Regions from separate parts of the Paenibacillus sp. FSL H7-0735 genome, predicted to be linked through region 2. Evidence: a T-box and tRNA genes for the amino acid it is inferred to sense, from the RefSeq annotation. Region 2 holds a T-box; the other holds one or more tRNA genes.

Region 1 (8,536 bases), 1.9 Mb from region 2:
AGCAGTAGGGAATCTTCCGCAATGGGCGAAAGCCTGACGGAGCAACGCCGCGTGAGTGATGAAGGTTTTCGGATCGTAAAGCTCTGTTGCCAGGGAAGAACGTCCGGTAGAGTAACTGCTATCGGAGTGACGGTACCTGAGAAGAAAGCCCCGGCTAACTACGTGCCAGCAGCCGCGGTAATACGTAGGGGGCAAGCGTTGTCCGGAATTATTGGGCGTAAAGCGCGCGCAGGCGGCTATTTAAGTCTGGTGTTTAAACCTTGGGCTCAACCTGAGGTCGCACTGGAAACTGGGTGGCTTGAGTACAGAAGAGGAAAGTGGAATTCCACGTGTAGCGGTGAAATGCGTAGATATGTGGAGGAACACCAGTGGCGAAGGCGACTTTCTGGGCTGTAACTGACGCTGAGGCGCGAAAGCGTGGGGAGCAAACAGGATTAGATACCCTGGTAGTCCACGCCGTAAACGATGAGTGCTAGGTGTTAGGGGTTTCGATACCCTTGGTGCCGAAGTTAACACAGTAAGCACTCCGCCTGGGGAGTACGGTCGCAAGACTGAAACTCAAAGGAATTGACGGGGACCCGCACAAGCAGTGGAGTATGTGGTTTAATTCGAAGCAACGCGAAGAACCTTACCAGGTCTTGACATCCCTCTGAATCTGCTAGAGATAGCAGCGGCCTTCGGGACAGAGGAGACAGGTGGTGCATGGTTGTCGTCAGCTCGTGTCGTGAGATGTTGGGTTAAGTCCCGCAACGAGCGCAACCCTTAACTTTAGTTGCCAGCAGGTAATGCTGGGCACTCTAGAGTGACTGCCGGTGACAAACCGGAGGAAGGTGGGGATGACGTCAAATCATCATGCCCCTTATGACCTGGGCTACACACGTACTACAATGGCCGGTACAACGGGAAGCGAAGCCGCGAGGTGGAGCCAATCCCATCAAAGCCGGTCTCAGTTCGGATTGCAGGCTGCAACTCGCCTGCATGAAGTCGGAATTGCTAGTAATCGCGGATCAGCATGCCGCGGTGAATACGTTCCCGGGTCTTGTACACACCGCCCGTCACACCACGAGAGTTTACAACACCCGAAGTCGGTGGGGTAACCCGCAAGGGAGCCAGCCGCCGAAGGTGGGGTAGATGATTGGGGTGAAGTCGTAACAAGGTAGCCGTATCGGAAGGTGCGGCTGGATCACCTCCTTTCTATGGAGAATCGTTCTCTGCAATGAGGACATTCAAATCGGAAGTTTAACTTCCATAATAGAACCTTCGGGTTCGAACACTCACTCGTGTTCAGTTTTGAAAGAGCGAGTCTCTTTCGCATGCGTTTGGTGGCGATAGCGGAGGGGTTCCACACGTACCCATCCCGAACACGACCGTTAAGCCCTCCAGCGCCGATGGTACTTGGACCGAAGGGTCCTGGGAGAGTAGGACGTTGCCAAGCGGACAACCAATTCATTGGTTGATTCACAATGTTATATATGTTATATGGGCTTTTAGCTCAGTTGGTTAGAGCGCACCTCTGATAAGGGTGAGGTCGGTGGTTCGAGTCCACCAAGGCCCACCATATAACATTATAGAGTAATTTTATGGGGCCATAGCTCAGCTGGGAGAGCGCCTGCCTTGCAAGCAGGAGGTCAGCGGTTCGATCCCGCTTGGCTCCACCATAAATTTTTAAATGAATAACTTTTTTAACTTGATCCTTGAAAACTGGATACCGAAACGAATTTGCGTTTTAGAACATCTTTTAGCAACTTGTGTAAACAAGTAAATGTTATTAGTGAGATTTTTCAAAGAAGATATCGTTCGATATTTTCCTACGGAAAAATCAAGGTTAAGCTAATAAGAGCACACGGAGGATGCCTAGGCGCCAGGAGCCGACGAAGGACGTGGCGAACAACGAAACTGCCTCGGGGAGCTGTAAGCAAGCTTTGATCCGGGGGTGTCCGAATGGGGAAACCCAGCTGTGGTAATTCGCAGTTACTCATTTCTGAATACATAGGAAATGTAGAGGCAGACCAGGGGAACTGAAACATCTAAGTACCCTGAGGAAGAGAAAACAATAGTGATTCCGTCAGTAGCGGCGAGCGAACGCGGAACAGCCTAAACCAAGGGGCTTGCCTCTTGGGGTTGTGGGACGTCTCACATGGAGTTACAAAGGAATATGGTAGGTGAAGAGGTCTGGAAAGGCCCGCGATAGAGGTAAAAGCCCTGTAACCTAAACTGTGTTCTCTCCGAGACGGATCCCGAGTAGTGCGGGGCACGTGAAACCCCGTATGAATCCAGCAGGACCATCTGCTAAGGCTAAATACTACCTGGCGACCGATAGTGAAACAGTACCGTGAGGGAAAGGTGAAAAGCACCCCGGAAGGGGAGTGAAATAGAACCTGAAACCGTGTGCTTACAAAAAGTCAGAGCCCGATCTATGGGTGATGGCGTGCCTTTTGTAGAATGAACCGGCGAGTTACGTTTAACATGCAAGGTTAAGCCGAGAAGGTGGAGCCGCAGCGAAAGCGAGTCTGAATAGGGCGATTGAGTATGTGGACGTAGACCCGAAACCGTGTGATCTACCCCTGTCCAGGGTGAAGGTGCGGTAACACGCACTGGAGGCCCGAACCCACGTACGTTGAAAAGTGCGGGGATGAGGTGGGGGTAGCGGAGAAATTCCAATCGAACTCGGAGATAGCTGGTTCTCCCCGAAATAGCTTTAGGGCTAGCCTCGGTATAAGAGTAGTGGAGGTAGAGCACTGATTGGGTGCGGGGTCCGCAAGGATTACCAAGCTCAGTCAAACTCCGAATGCCATATACTTATTGCCGGGAGTCAGACAGTGAGTGCTAAGATCCATTGTCAAAAGGGAAACAGCCCAGACCATCAGCTAAGGTCCCCAAGTGTGTGTTAAGTGGGAAAGGATGTGGAGTTGCACAGACAACCAGGATGTTGGCTTAGAAGCAGCCACCATTGAAAGAGTGCGTAATAGCTCACTGGTCGAGTGACTCTGCGCCGAAAATGTAACGGGGCTAAACACACCACCGAAGCTATGGCTAGATACGTATGTATCTGGGGTAGGGGAGCGTTGTGTAGGGGTTGAAGGTGTACTGAAAAGAGCGCTGGACACTACACAAGTGAGAATGCCGGTATGAGTAACGAAAAGATCAGTGAGAATCTGATCCGCCGAAAGCCCAAGGTTTCCTGAGGAAGGCTCGTCCGCTCAGGGTAAGTCGGGACCTAAGGCGAGGCCGAAAGGCGTAGTCGAAGGACAACAGTTTGAAATTACTGTACCACCGTAATCCGCTATGAGCGATGGGGTGACGCAGGAGGGTAGTGACGCGGACTGATGGATGTCCGTCTAAGCAGTGAGGCTGATGTGTAGGCAAATCCGCACATCATTAAGGCTGGGCTGTGATGGGGAGCGAAAATTGTAGTAGCGAAGGTCATGATCTCACACTGCCAAGAAAAGCCTCTAGCCAGGAGAAGGTGCCCGTACCGCAAACCGACACAGGTAGGCGAGAAGAGAATTCTAAGGCGCGCGGAAGAACTCTCGTTAAGGAACTCGGCAAAATGACCCCGTAACTTCGGGAGAAGGGGTGCCCCGGTAGTGTGAATAGCACGAGGGGGCCGCAGTGAAAAGGCCCAAGCGACTGTTTAGCAAAAACACAGGTCTGTGCGAAGCCGCAAGGCGAAGTATACGGGCTGACGCCTGCCCGGTGCTGGAAGGTTAAGGGGAGTGGTTAGGGGTAACCCGAAGCTATGAACCGAAGCCCCAGTAAACGGCGGCCGTAACTATAACGGTCCTAAGGTAGCGAAATTCCTTGTCAGGTAAATTCTGACCCGCACGAATGGCGTAACGACTTGGGCGCTGTCTCAACGAGAGATCCGGTGAAATTTTAATACCTGTGAAGATGCAGGTTACCCGCGACAAGACGGAAAGACCCCATGGAGCTTTACTGCAGCTTGATATTGAATTTGGGTACGATCTGTACAGGATAGGTGGGAGCCGTAGAAATCGGAGCGCAAGCTTCGGTGGAGGCGCCGTTGGGATACCACCCTGATCGTATCTAGGTTCTAACCTAGTACCCTTACCGGGTACGGGGACCGTGTCAGGCGGGCAGTTTGACTGGGGCGGTCGCCTCCTAAAGAGTAACGGAGGCGTTCCAAGGTTCCCTCAGAATGGTTGGAAATCATTCGCAGAGTGCAAAGGCATAAGGGAGCTTGACTGCGAGACCTACAAGTCGAGCAGGGACGAAAGTCGGACTTAGTGATCCGGTGGTACCGCATGGAAGGGCCATCGCTCAACGGATAAAAGCTACCCTGGGGATAACAGGCTTATCTCCCCCAAGAGTCCACATCGACGGGGAGGTTTGGCACCTCGATGTCGGCTCATCGCATCCTGGGGCTGAAGTAGGTCCCAAGGGTTGGGCTGTTCGCCCATTAAAGCGGTACGCGAGCTGGGTTCAGAACGTCGTGAGACAGTTCGGTCCCTATCTGTCGTGGGCGCAGGAAATTTGAGAGGAGCTGTCCTTAGTACGAGAGGACCGGGATGGACGTACCGCTGGTGCACCAGTTGTTCCGCCAGGAGCATGGCTGGGTAGCTACGTACGGACGGGATAAGCGCTGAAAGCATCTAAGCGTGAAGCCCCCCTCAAGATGAGATTTCCCAATTAGTAAGACCCCTTGAAGACGACGAGGTAGATAGGTTGGAGGTGGAAGTGCAGCAATGCATGGAGCTGACCAATACTAATCGGTCGAGGGCTTATCCTATACTTAGAATGCAGATTTGTTTCGGATTCAGTTTTCAGGGAGTCAAATTCCTGTTTGGATTGCTGTGGTACTGATATCGTTTGGAGAGATACCCAAGTGGCTATAAGGGGACCCTCTGCTAAGGGGTTAGACTGCGTAAGCGGTGCGTGGGTTCGAATCCCACTCTCTCCGCCATTTTCAATCCATAGCAATACTAATTATTGTGGCGGTGTAGCTCAGCTGGCTAGAGCGTACGGTTCATACCCGTGAGGTCGGGGGTTCGATCCCCTTCGCCGCTACCATAATACCTGGAGGCTTAGCTCAGCTGGGAGAGCATCTGCCTTACAAGCAGAGGGTCGGGGGTTCGATCCCCTCAGCCTCCACCATTTTCATCTTTTTAGAATTGCTTTTACACCGTGCCGGTGTAGCTCAACTGGTAGAGCAACTGACTTGTAATCAGTAGGTTGGGGGTTCAAGTCCTCTCGCCGGCACCATTTTTAATTAATGCGGAACCGTGGTGTAGTTGGCCTAACATGCCTGCCTGTCACGCAGGAGACCGCGGGTTCGAATCCCGTCGGTTCCGCCATTTTTTCCACAAAATGAGTGGGAAGTGTAAGACTTTTCCGCTTAATTGTCATGTAATCTTATGGCTCGGTAGCTCAGTCGGTAGAGCAGAGGACTGAAAATCCTCGTGTCGGCGGTTCGATTCCGTCCCGAGCCACCTTTTTTGGGGGATTAGCGAAGTGGCCAAACGCATCAGACTGTAAATCTGCTCACGTACGTGTTCGGTGGTTCGAATCCATCATCCCCCACCATTTATGAGCCATTAGCTCAGTTGGTAGAGCACCTGACTTTTAATCAGGGTGTCGAAGGTTCGAGTCCTTCATGGCTCATCCCAAACAGAAAGTCATCACCTTAGGGTGGTGGCTTTTTTTGTGTTTTTATGTCGTATTATAGTAGCGCGCTGCTGTAGTGATTAACATAATATTAGAGAATATGCTAAAATAGGCGAAAAGAGCAAAAGTGGTGGAGTATGGTGACTATGGATAGCGAAACATTGCGAAAAAAGTTAGAGCAGCTCACCGGAAAGAAAACCGGAATCAAGCAGTTAGGTAGGCAACATTCAGCTTCTCTTTTTAGCATGGGATTGGAAGCACAGGAACAGCCGGTAATCCATGAGGGTCATCTTTGGGCACCATTATATGAGACTGATGGACGTGTAACCGCTGTCTGGGTGGAATTGGATGGACTTAACTCTTTGGAAATTCAATTAGTGAATTATGCGGTTCGAAACTTTGCAATTGCACTAAAAGCTACTGGGGTTAGAGAAGAAGGGGAAGCGGAGGCTCGGCAGCTGGGAACCTGGTTGAACACCGAACTGGAGCAAGAGAAAAATGACTCTGAGATACCCGATGAGATGGCTCTAAAGGGACGTTTATTCGGAGATATGGTTCCATTCCTACTTAGCAGTGAGAATGCACATAGCCCGCAGATCACTTATCGTTCCTTAATGAAGCTGCTGCGCAGCTATTTTGAGAATGAAATTCTGCTTATACCTCTTCAAGAAAAAGAATGGTTAATATTGGCCCGGAAGGAACTACTCACGGGCGGAGATGATAAGGATGAGGAAGAAGAGAGTGTAGATGAAATTCTGGCTCAGACCAGCATGGGCTTACACGAACTGATAGCCAGCGAATGGGTAGGTGTATTCCATTTGGCTGTAGCTCCGGCTATAGTTCCTGTTAAGGGATTGACGGGATCCGTGGCCTTGCTGAGGGAGACTATTGTACTCGGTCGTATTTTCCAAGTGGGTGAGTATATTCATTTACCTTGGGAGCTGCATTTGGAACGATTGGTTAACAGCATTCCTGACGCACGGCGTAAACAGTTACTTGGACAGATTGGCGACTATTCTTCCGTATTATCGGATAAAGAGATGCTGATGACCCTGGAGACGTTTTTTGAGATGGATTGTAATGTAAGTGAAACAGCCAAGAAGCTATATATTCATCGCAACACGCTTTTATACCGTCTGGACAAGATCAAACAGGAGACTGGCGCGGATGTGCGTAGCTTTGGGGACGCTGCTATTGTGAAGCTTACTATGCTTTTGTATAAAGTGACGAAAAGGAAATAGGTTTTTTGTGAACGTTACAAATAGCCACCGTGTCCCGTCTAGGGTAATATAAATGTACAAGGAAAAAAGAATTTTTCAATTAATCAATAATTAACTCGAGGGGGAAATACAATGGCAGGCGTACGTTTAGAGCATATTTTCAAAAAATACCCGGGTTCAGATAAAGCAACAGTAATGGATATCAATCTTGATATTAAAGATAAGGAATTTCTAGTATTGGTTGGACCATCCGGTTGCGGTAAATCCACAACTTTGCGTATGATCGCTGGTCTGGAAGAAATCTCCGAAGGTAAAATGTACATTGGCGATCGTGTAGTCAACGACGTTGCACCTAAAGACCGCGATATCGCGATGGTATTCCAATCCTACGCCCTGTATCCGCATATGAGCGTATACCAAAACATGGCTTTCGGTTTGAAACTTCGTAAAGTGAAGAAAGATGAAATCGACAAGAAAGTACGTGAAGCTGCTAGAATTCTCGATATCGAGCATTTGCTAGATCGTAAACCAAAAGCACTTTCCGGTGGTCAACGCCAACGTGTCGCTTTGGGACGCGCTATCGTACGTGATCCACAAGTCTTCTTGATGGATGAGCCTCTTTCCAACTTGGATGCTAAACTTCGTGGTCAAATGCGCGCTGAAATCACTAAACTGGTTAAACGCCTTGAAACCACTTGTATCTACGTAACGCATGACCAAACAGAAGCTATGACAATGGGTGACCGTATCGTAGTTATGTATGATGGTATCATTCAACAAGCTGCTTCCCCTGAAGAGTTGTACAATGAACCAACTAACCTGTTCGTAGCTGGATTTATCGGATCCCCTACAATGAACTTTATCAATGGTACTTTGTCCGAAGCAAACGGTTCTGTCCGTTTCCGTGCTGAGAACCTTGATGTTGAAGTACCAGGCGGAAAAGCTCAAATCATCCGCAGCAAAGGCTACATTGGCAAAGAAGTAATTATGGGCGTTCGTCCAGAAGATATCCATGAAGAGCCAGTATTCTTGGAAGCTTCCCCGAACACAATCTTTACTTCATTGGTTGATGTAACTGAAAACCTTGGTCACGAAATGCTCCTTTACTTGAGCGGCCTTGGTAAATCTACTGTAATCGCTCGTGTAGATGGACGTTCCACTACTCGCGAAGGCAGCAAGCCAAAATTGGCTATCGATATGAACAAAGTTCACTTCTTCGATAAAGAATCCGAAGTTAACATTCTGTTGGGATAAGATCGCAGGATCTTTTCTCTCTTGATAAAGCCACCCGAAAGGGTGGCTTTATTGTTTAATTAGGGTCGTAATGGATAGGCGTTAAGATTGCATTCACAAGCGTTATCAATTAAGATAGCAGGAGAATTACCTCCGGAATTGTAATGAGATCGCTGTCAACCGGACGCAGTAAGCGGACATATACCGCAGGTGACGAAAGGACGAATTTACATGGCTAAGAAAGTAAAAGTATCTGAATTGGTACAACATTTTCAATTAGAGGTTATTTCCGGCCAGGAAGGTCTAAAGCGACCTATTACGGTCGATGACCTGAATCGCCCTGGACTAGAGATTGCTGGTTATTTCGAATATTATCCGGAAGAACGTGTTCAACTATTAGGTAAGACAGAACTCGCATTCTTCTCCATGCTGCCTGAAGCTGAACGTAAAAGTAGGCT
Region 2 (8,536 bases):
AGATCGCCCGCTGGTACAGCGGAATCCACGACCACAGCAATATCCCGTTCCATTCCCGGGAAACGCGGAAGCTCATTATATTGCAAACGGCTTTGCGCACTTTCATATAACGGCTGCAATAAAATTTCTGCCGCATAAGTATCCACCAGATCCAGCTGTCTTTGCAGATCCGGATGAATCTGCCCCATCGTTCCGATCTTCACACGGCCCTCGTTCCCGAGTAAATATACCGATGCGGAACGCCCAGGATGAAATCCTTCTGGGCTGTCTCCCACATAGACGATTTTATCAGTCAGCCCTAAATGAGCAAATACCGTTTCCAGCGCACCCTTCAAATCAAAGAAGTCCACAGGCTGTGCCGAAACATTCCATTGCTTCACTGTTAAGCTTCCGCTAAGCAACAGCCCCAGCACTGGCAGTTCGCGTGGTTGGCGAGTCAGCTGTTCTTCATCCGTGAAGAAGACGTTGCCGATTTCAAACAATGCCAAGTCGCTTTGACGACGATTGGTATTGTAGCTGGCAATATCCAATAGTTGCGGAAGAAGGCTGGTACGCAGTACGCTGCGTTCTTCACTCATCGGCATAGCCAGCTTCACCGCTACTGCTCCTTCTGATAACGCAGGGAACATTGTGCTTTGTTGCGGCTGGATGAAGGAGTAACCCATCACCTCTTGGTAACCGCCATGTGACAATAAGCGGCGCAGTTCACGACGGAGCGCTTGCTTGTGAGTTAGTGCTCCTGGCGTTGTAATTCCTTCAATTAGAGTCGTTGGAATATTGTCATATCCGTACAGGCGGGCAATTTCTTCAATAAGATCAACATCATAGCTGATATCGCCACGTCTGGTTGGGACTTGAACTTCAACCAGCCCTTGTGCGGTATCTCCGCATTTGAAGTGTAGACGGCCAAACAATGTCTTCACTTCCAGCAAGGACAAATCCGTTCCCAGATAACGATTCAGTTTCTCTAAGGACAAGGTGAGAACCTTCTCTTGAACAGCGTCAGTTCCTGCTTGCACGATGCCTTCATGGACCGATCCGCCAGCATAACGTGCAATCAGCACTGCTGCACGGTTCAATGCAGGAATAACTGCACTTGGATCCACTTCCTTCTCGAAACGAAGGGAGGCTTCAGAGCGAAGTCCCAATTGACGCGAGGTTTTACGAATCGTACCACCATCAAACTTAGCAGATTCCAGAACAAGGTTTACCGTCTCAGCAGTAACCTCTGTATCCCGTCCACCCATTACTCCGGCCAGACCTACAGCTTTAACTCCATCAGCGATAACGAGCATTTGCGGCTCTAGCTTACGCTCTTGACCGTCAAGTGTAACCAAAACTTCACCTTCATGGGCAAGACGAACGCCGAGTTCTCCACCTTGCACTTTATCTGCATCAAAAGCATGCAGCGGCTGTCCATATTCCAGCATCACGTAATTGGTAATGTCCACGATATTATTAATTGGACGAACCCCAGCAGCCATCAGACGATTCTGAATCCACAGCGGTGATGGTGCAGGTTTAACACCTGCAATATAACGAACTGCATAATGGCTGCAGTATTCTTCATCTTCAATCTTGACGGAAATGGAATCCGCAGCAGGACCACTGATCTCAATAATTTCGCTTTTTGGATCAGGCAATTTAACTTCACGCCCAAGAATCGCACTTACTTCATAAGCAGCACCAATCATACTGAGGCAATCCGAACGGTTCGGAGTCAGATCGAATTCCAGAATCTCGTCATCTAAGCCGAGGACCTTGGAAATATCCTGACCAATCTCTGTCCCTTCAGGCAGCACAAGAATACCTTCTTGTTGCTCTTTTGGAAGCAATTTATCATTCAGTCCCAATTCTTTGGCCGAGCAGATCATCCCTTGCGATAGGACGCCGCGCAGCTTGGCTTTTTTGATATCCAGTCCTGGCAGCTTAGCACCGACCAGTGCTACAGGTACAGTTTGACCTGCAGCTACATTTTTTGCGCCGCAGACGATTTGTAGATCCTCATCTTGGCCCGCATCCACGATACATACGTTCAGCTTGTCGGCATCAGGATGTTTTTCCTTTGATTTCACATAGCCGGTTACGATGCCGGAAATGCCTTTATTGCGGCGCTCTACGCCGTCAATCTCAATGCCGGCAGCGGTAATCTTCTCCGCTAGCTGTTCGGCGGTTACTCCTTCAATCGATGTATAATCAGCCAACCATCCGGTTGATACTTTCATATCCGCTCACTTCCTTTATGTTTCAGATGTATTTATTTCACTGTCGTTCGTGCTGCTTCCTGTGGGAGAACGGATGAAGTGCACTCAATTTCAGCTACACACTATTAAGGACGGTCCCTACAAGGAAATCAGATGCTCCAAAACCCATTCTCCAGCCACTATCAGCCAGCGCACCACAATAACTAAACGCCCTTGAACTGCTTCACAAAACTCATATCATTACTATAGAAATGACGGATGTCATCGATGCCGTATTTAAGCATTGCAATCCGCTCTACACCCATTCCGAAGGCGAAGCCGCTGTATTCAGCAGGATCATAGCCACCCATTTTCAGTACATTCGGGTGTACCATACCTGCGCCAAGGATTTCTAACCATCCACTTTGCTTGCATAGTCTGCAGCCATCGCCACCACATTTGAAGCAGCTTACGTCTACTTCAACACTTGGCTCCGTGAATGGGAAAAAGCTCGGACGAAGACGAATGCCTGTATTCGGTCCAAACATCTCCTGCACAAATTGTTGCAGGGTGCCCTTCAGATCACTCATTCGAATGTTACTTCCAATGACCAAACCTTCGATTTGGTGGAACTGGAAGGAATGCGTTGCATCATCATCATCACGGCGGAATACTTTACCCGGACAGATGATTTTAACAGGAGCTTCACCGTTCATAGCCTGCATAGTACGAATCTGTACTGGCGAGGTTTGAGTGCGCATTAGCAGGTCATCTGTTAAATAGAAAGAATCCTGCATATCACGTGCCGGGTGATTCTTAGGCAGATTTAGAGCTTCAAAGTTATAATAATCGGTCTCCACTTCCGGACCTTCAGCTACACGGTAGCCCATGCCGATAAAAATATCCTCAATCTCCTGTACGACTCTGCTAAGCGGGTGAATGCCCCCTTGCTGTAAACGGCGACCCGGTAAGGTTACGTCTACTTTTTCAGCCTGCAAACGTTGCTGGGTTTCCTGCTCTTGAAAAGCCTCCTGCTTCGCGCCGATAATCTCCTCAATAGCACTGCGAACCTGATTCGCCACTTGCCCGATTACCGGACGCTCCTCAGCACTAAGTCCTCCCATACCGCGCAGAACCTCTGTAAGCTCACCTTTTTTACCGAGATACTTCACTCTTAAATCATTTAGTACCTGCGGATCCATAACCTCCTGCAGCTTAGCCAGCGCTTCAACCTTCAATGCTTCCAACTTCTCTTTCATGGCCGTGTACAGCCCCCTTCAATCATTGTCTAGTTCAACAAAAAAAGGCCTTTCCTCCCGGTAAGGGACGAAAAGACCGTGGTACCACCCTTGTTAGACAAGCTGATCTGTTCCCCTTAAGAGCTTCATTCCCTCTTTTGGCTGGACAGATACCTATCTCACTTTATACAGAAATAACGGTCTGTGACCGGTATCCCCTACCCTTCCCTATTAGACAGCTTAAGGAATTCAGGGAACTGCTCCGGAGTGAACTTCGACAGCTCTGCTTCTTAGAAACGCTCTCAATCCGCGGCGTCTCCTCCCTGTAAGTCAGGCACTGTGTACTCTTCTCCATCACTGCATTTCACAATTCATGCTAATTGTCAGGTATCTCTTTACTACAAGAGATATGTCTCTTTATTATATGCAAAATCTGTCGTTTTGACAAGCTGGATTGGCATCGGGGCGGGCAGGCGTGATTTTTGGAATGATGCCTGCGAACAAAGCCGCACGACTTCACCCCATTCACGCACTGCGTAACGAATAATGAATGATTAGCTTTCCTGTAGTCATTATGACTAAGGGCAGTTTTTTTCAGCAGCTGTAAGCCGTATCATTTATGATCGAGTGGGGTAATAGGATCCATCGGTTTGAATATAGATAATTCAATAGGCCCATACATTAAACTTTAAATTTTGTCTTTTGGATTATTATGAGTAAAGATTGCTCTATAAGCAGCACGTCCTATATACTTGATATACTAGAAACTACCATTTACTCACACGTACACTTTCCTATGTTTTCCCACTATGTATACAACACCTCTTTTATTCCCAAAAGCACCTTCAAACATCAGTGACTGAGTTAAATTACGCCTGACCATAGATTGACTTCTGCAGGTTCTACTTAAGCAGCAATAGATTTACTTAATCATCTTATACAGGGAGAAGATGACTGTGGCAGGGTTCTTCGAATTCAAGGTAACACGCAAACTATTCTATGTCTTCGCTGCAATCTCCGTCCTTCTGGTCGGGATCAGCGTGTCCTCGCTACTCTATTTAAATCACACTATTAATAGATTGTCAGATTCTCTTTATGATGATATATATCAGAACTCTAAGCTCATACTGAGCGCCGATCGTGATCTGCATCAAGCTGCTGTAGCCTTGCAAATCGCAATGGGTCCAAACCTAACAGCCGCGGAAGGTGAACAGTTCACTACGGAGTTTATAGATAATAATCTTCAAGCGCAGGAACGAATAAGTCTAGCAAGAGCAAATATCAACGCTATAAAAAAACCTTACAGTGATATGAAACAAAGTGGAATTATCCTTTCCGAATTAAAAAACGAGCTGCGCTCCTTCGAAACTACCATTGTCATGTGGAAAAATTCAGGGCATACGCTAATAACGGAACGGACGAAGAGTAGCTGGAATCCGGATTCATATTCTGCGCTCACCCTAAACTCGCAATTCAATGAAGCTAGAGCACATCTCGATCAAGCAGAGGACTTGATTGGCAACTACGCCTTGCAAGTAACGGACGGTTTTAAGGATAAAAAAAGCGCTTTGTTCTCCCTATATTCGCTCCTCTTACTTGTGTTTCTCCTGGTCATTATTTACCTTGGACGCAAAATCATCTGGCTCCAGAATGAAATGCTGGAAGAACAAACACTTTATCAGCTAATCGGTGAAACCATGTCTGATTTCATTATTTTGACGGATCCTAACGGGTTGATTCTATACGCTTCCCCCTCACACTCCAGTATTCTAGGCTATGTGCCTAAAAAAGGAGATCCGTTATCCAACTACATACGTGAACCGGAGATTGCCTGGGCTAAATTAAAGAGCGTGGTTCAGGGAACCCCGCGCATTTCAGAACTGCGCATGCGCGGAGCAGAAGGCCAATGGGTATGGCTTGAAACTAAGGTGTCACCTGTTCTCGGCAGCCGTAAATTCCCAGCACAATTCATGCTGTTATCTCGAGAAATTACCCAGCGAAAACAATACGAAGAACGACTACATAAGCTAGCCTTCTATGATCATTTAACAGCGATTCCCAACAGGGCTCATTTCAAAATGTATATGGAGAACCTTATCACACAACCCGGAGAACGGAAGCAAAAAATTGCACTGGCCCTGCTGGATTGTGACAGATTCAAGCAGCTAAATGATACCTTAGGCCATCTGGCTGGAGACGAATTTCTTCAGCTGCTCTCCCGTGAACTTCAGCATACAGTCAAAGGAATAGGTCAGGCCTTCCGGATCGGCGGAGATGAATTCGCAGTTGTACTGCATCGATTCACTTCTCCAGAGATGCTTGATGAAACGCTGCAGCGGTTACTTAAACTGTTCAATAAGTCTTGGTCTGTTGATAACGGGTCCAGCTTCCACACCTCCGCGAGTATCGGAGTAGCTTTATTTCCTGAACATGGAAGCAGTATCAATGAACTGCTGCGTGCCGCCGATTTGGCGATGTACCGCTCCAAAGACCATGGTGGCAATAAAGCCAATCTTTACTATGAGCTTGTGGACGAAGAGTTTGCTGACCAGACCATTGTAAAACCATAAAACCAAATAAAAAGCTGTCTCAGGATACAATCAACCCTGAAACAGCTTTTTTTTGTATTGCCACTAACTGCTTAACCGAAGATGATCCTCTGAAATTCCATCAATCTCCTGTTCACGATCCCGGACTAAGACCTTGGTTAACTCTCCATTCGTAGAACAATCAATGAAGCGGTCTCCGTCTCCATCTTTTTCTTTCCAATCATTAAGCCGCAAAATATATCCAATTGATTGGGTATCTGGCAGCACTTCGATGCGGGCTACTGCACGCCCGTTCTCCATATAACGGAAATCGCATTGTCCATCCTGGATTCCTGTATCCCAAACCCAAAGATTCCAGCCTTGGTAATTCTGATCAGGGCGTTCATAGTGTATTTCGATGATTTTAGAGCGTGGGGCTGGCTCACCACATTCATCATAAAGGACCATCATCGACAACCCTTCCACTTCTACCTCATTGCCTTCGATTCTGCGGATGGCTTCTATCCCGGCACGGGTATGGTCTACTACTATACTCCACCCGTTAGAAATCTCAGGAAGAGCCACCGTCATTCGATCATTATTAGCATTGAAGATAACGGTTATATTGTTCCAAAGATCGCCTCCTGCATGGCCTCTAAGAAGATACGATACTATTCCGCCATCACATCGCAGAAATTCCAACGAACGTTCAATTTCCTGGCGGCCATGCAGACGAAATGCCGGATGTGTGCGCCGCAGCTCGATCAGGCCTTTATAATATTGAAATACGGGCTTAAATACGCTTTTCATATTCCAGCGGATCGAGTTGATCGCGTCACCGCTTCGGTAGCTGTTATGATCTCCAAATTTACTGCGCAGGAGCTCATCTCCAGCATGCAGGAAAGGTATCCCTTGCGATGTCAGAATAATTCCGTTAGCAAGCAAGGAACGACGTACAGTTTCATTACCGAGAATGTTCTCCGGATCTACATTCACGTATGGATTGGCAAGGGCCACTGCATCTTCCAGATCCTCGTTATCCATGTTGGCGATTACCGGAAAATCAGCTTTCTGGCTCCCCCCTTGAACGATAAGCAACTTATCCCATAAATTCAAATTATCATGGGCAGTTACATAGTTCACAGATTCCACAGGCGAGTCCGTAAACTCATGAATTGCTCCTTTAATTCCGGCTGCAATAGCACCTTCTTTGCCATATTCGCCTGTCACGAACCCTCTTCCGAAGCCATCACTATCCCCTTTGATCGCTGAACGAAAGTTATCGTTGAAGACAGCATAACCCTTGCCCCGTTGTACACCTTTTAGCGTTTTAGTGGCCAGCGGAGAATCTCCACCCGTCCAAGGTTCACCGTAAAGCAACAGATTCGGATTCACTTCTAGACGGAGCTCTTCCGTAATCTCCCGCATGGTAACACTGTCCATCAGACCCATCAGATCAAACCGGAAACCATCGATATGATATTCCGCAGCCCAATAAGATAGGGAGTCTTTAATAAATTTACGGACCATCGGACGTTCTGTAGCCAGCTCATTGCCAACCCCGGAGCCATTCGACAAACGTCCCATAAAATCGCGGCGATAGAAATAATCTGGGACAAGCGGCTCAAAAGGTCCATTCTCCACAGCATAAGTGTGGTTGTAAACGACATCCATAATTACCGCGATCCCGCGGCTGTGCAAGGCCTGCACCATCTCTTTAAATTCACGGATCCGCAAGCCAGGATTGGCAGGATCGGTGCTGTAAGATCCTTCAGGTACATTATAATGCTGGGGATCATACCCCCAATTGTAGTCCACATTAGCTATGGAGGAACCCCGATTAACCACCTTCAGCTCATCCACGGTCTGAAAATCAAATACCGGCATCAGATGAACATGGGTAATCCCTAATTCAGCCAGATGATCAATCCCCACTGTATTTCCTGCCGGATCCTTTAATCCAAATTCGGTAAATGCTTTGAATTTACCCTTATAATACATACCAGAGCTCTCATGTGAGGAAAAGTCACGAACATGCAGTTCATAAATCACTGCGTCGGCAGGATGCTGTAACGGAGGCGCTACATCCTGATCCCAATGTTCTGGATTCGTATCCTGCAAATTAACGATTGCCGATCTTAAACCATTAGCTGATACGGCTGTTGCATAAGGATCTACTGCTTCTGTCACATTACCATCTGCAAAAACAGCACGGTACATATAATATTTCCCTTTTAGATCACCTGATAACTTGGTCTGCCAGACTCCGCCATTACTACGCTGCATATATACAATCCGACCACTGTCCACAGCGCTCTTATGTGACTCACTATTCAGTTGATAACCACCTGTTTCGTACAGGACAAGGGACACAGCAAGAGCCGTAGGTGCCCAGACTTTAAAGACACTGTACTCCGTTGAATACGTCAAGCCTAAGTCCTTACCCTCATAGACTTCCATCATCAATTCTGCATTTATATAATTTTTACTCATGAATTAACACCATCCTATGGCTCCCCACCTAACCTGTAGGGTTGCTTATAAGTCCATATATTACCAATTCATTACATATTAATACTTGCACAGC

What was found. The T-box of region 2 lies ahead of pheS (phenylalanine--tRNA ligase subunit alpha). A T-box ahead of a tRNA ligase gene usually reads a tRNA of that ligase, here a tRNA-Phe.
Region 1: it has a tRNA-Phe gene. The T-box ahead of pheS (phenylalanine--tRNA ligase subunit alpha) is inferred to sense a tRNA for this amino acid. The anticodon was not compared.

Annotation. Positions count from the first base shown of each region.
Region 1 covers NZ_JBBOZH010000001.1:195,499-204,034, forward strand. The annotation lists rRNA gene NSS82_RS00935 (16S ribosomal RNA) at 1-1,194, shown strand, start outside; rRNA gene rrf (5S ribosomal RNA) at 1,319-1,435, shown strand; tRNA gene NSS82_RS00945 (tRNA-Ile) at 1,482-1,558, shown strand; tRNA gene NSS82_RS00950 (tRNA-Ala) at 1,583-1,658, shown strand; rRNA gene NSS82_RS00955 (23S ribosomal RNA) at 1,824-4,750, shown strand; tRNA gene NSS82_RS00960 (tRNA-Ser) at 4,833-4,924, shown strand; tRNA gene NSS82_RS00965 (tRNA-Met) at 4,955-5,031, shown strand; tRNA gene NSS82_RS00970 (tRNA-Val) at 5,040-5,115, shown strand; tRNA gene NSS82_RS00975 (tRNA-Thr) at 5,148-5,223, shown strand; tRNA gene NSS82_RS00980 (tRNA-Asp) at 5,238-5,315, shown strand; tRNA gene NSS82_RS00985 (tRNA-Phe) at 5,378-5,450, shown strand; tRNA gene NSS82_RS00990 (tRNA-Tyr) at 5,459-5,544, shown strand; tRNA gene NSS82_RS00995 (tRNA-Lys) at 5,550-5,622, shown strand; gene NSS82_RS01000 (PucR family transcriptional regulator) at 5,772-6,866, shown strand; gene NSS82_RS01005 (ABC transporter ATP-binding protein) at 6,978-8,099, shown strand; gene hprK (HPr(Ser) kinase/phosphatase) at 8,310-8,536, shown strand, end outside.
Region 2 covers NZ_JBBOZH010000001.1:2,108,852-2,117,387, reverse strand. The annotation lists gene pheT (phenylalanine--tRNA ligase subunit beta) at 1-2,225, opposite strand, end outside; gene pheS (phenylalanine--tRNA ligase subunit alpha) at 2,408-3,442, opposite strand; T-box leader at 3,503-3,788, opposite strand; gene NSS82_RS09385 (sensor domain-containing diguanylate cyclase) at 4,378-5,991, shown strand; gene pulA (type I pullulanase) at 6,055-8,442, opposite strand.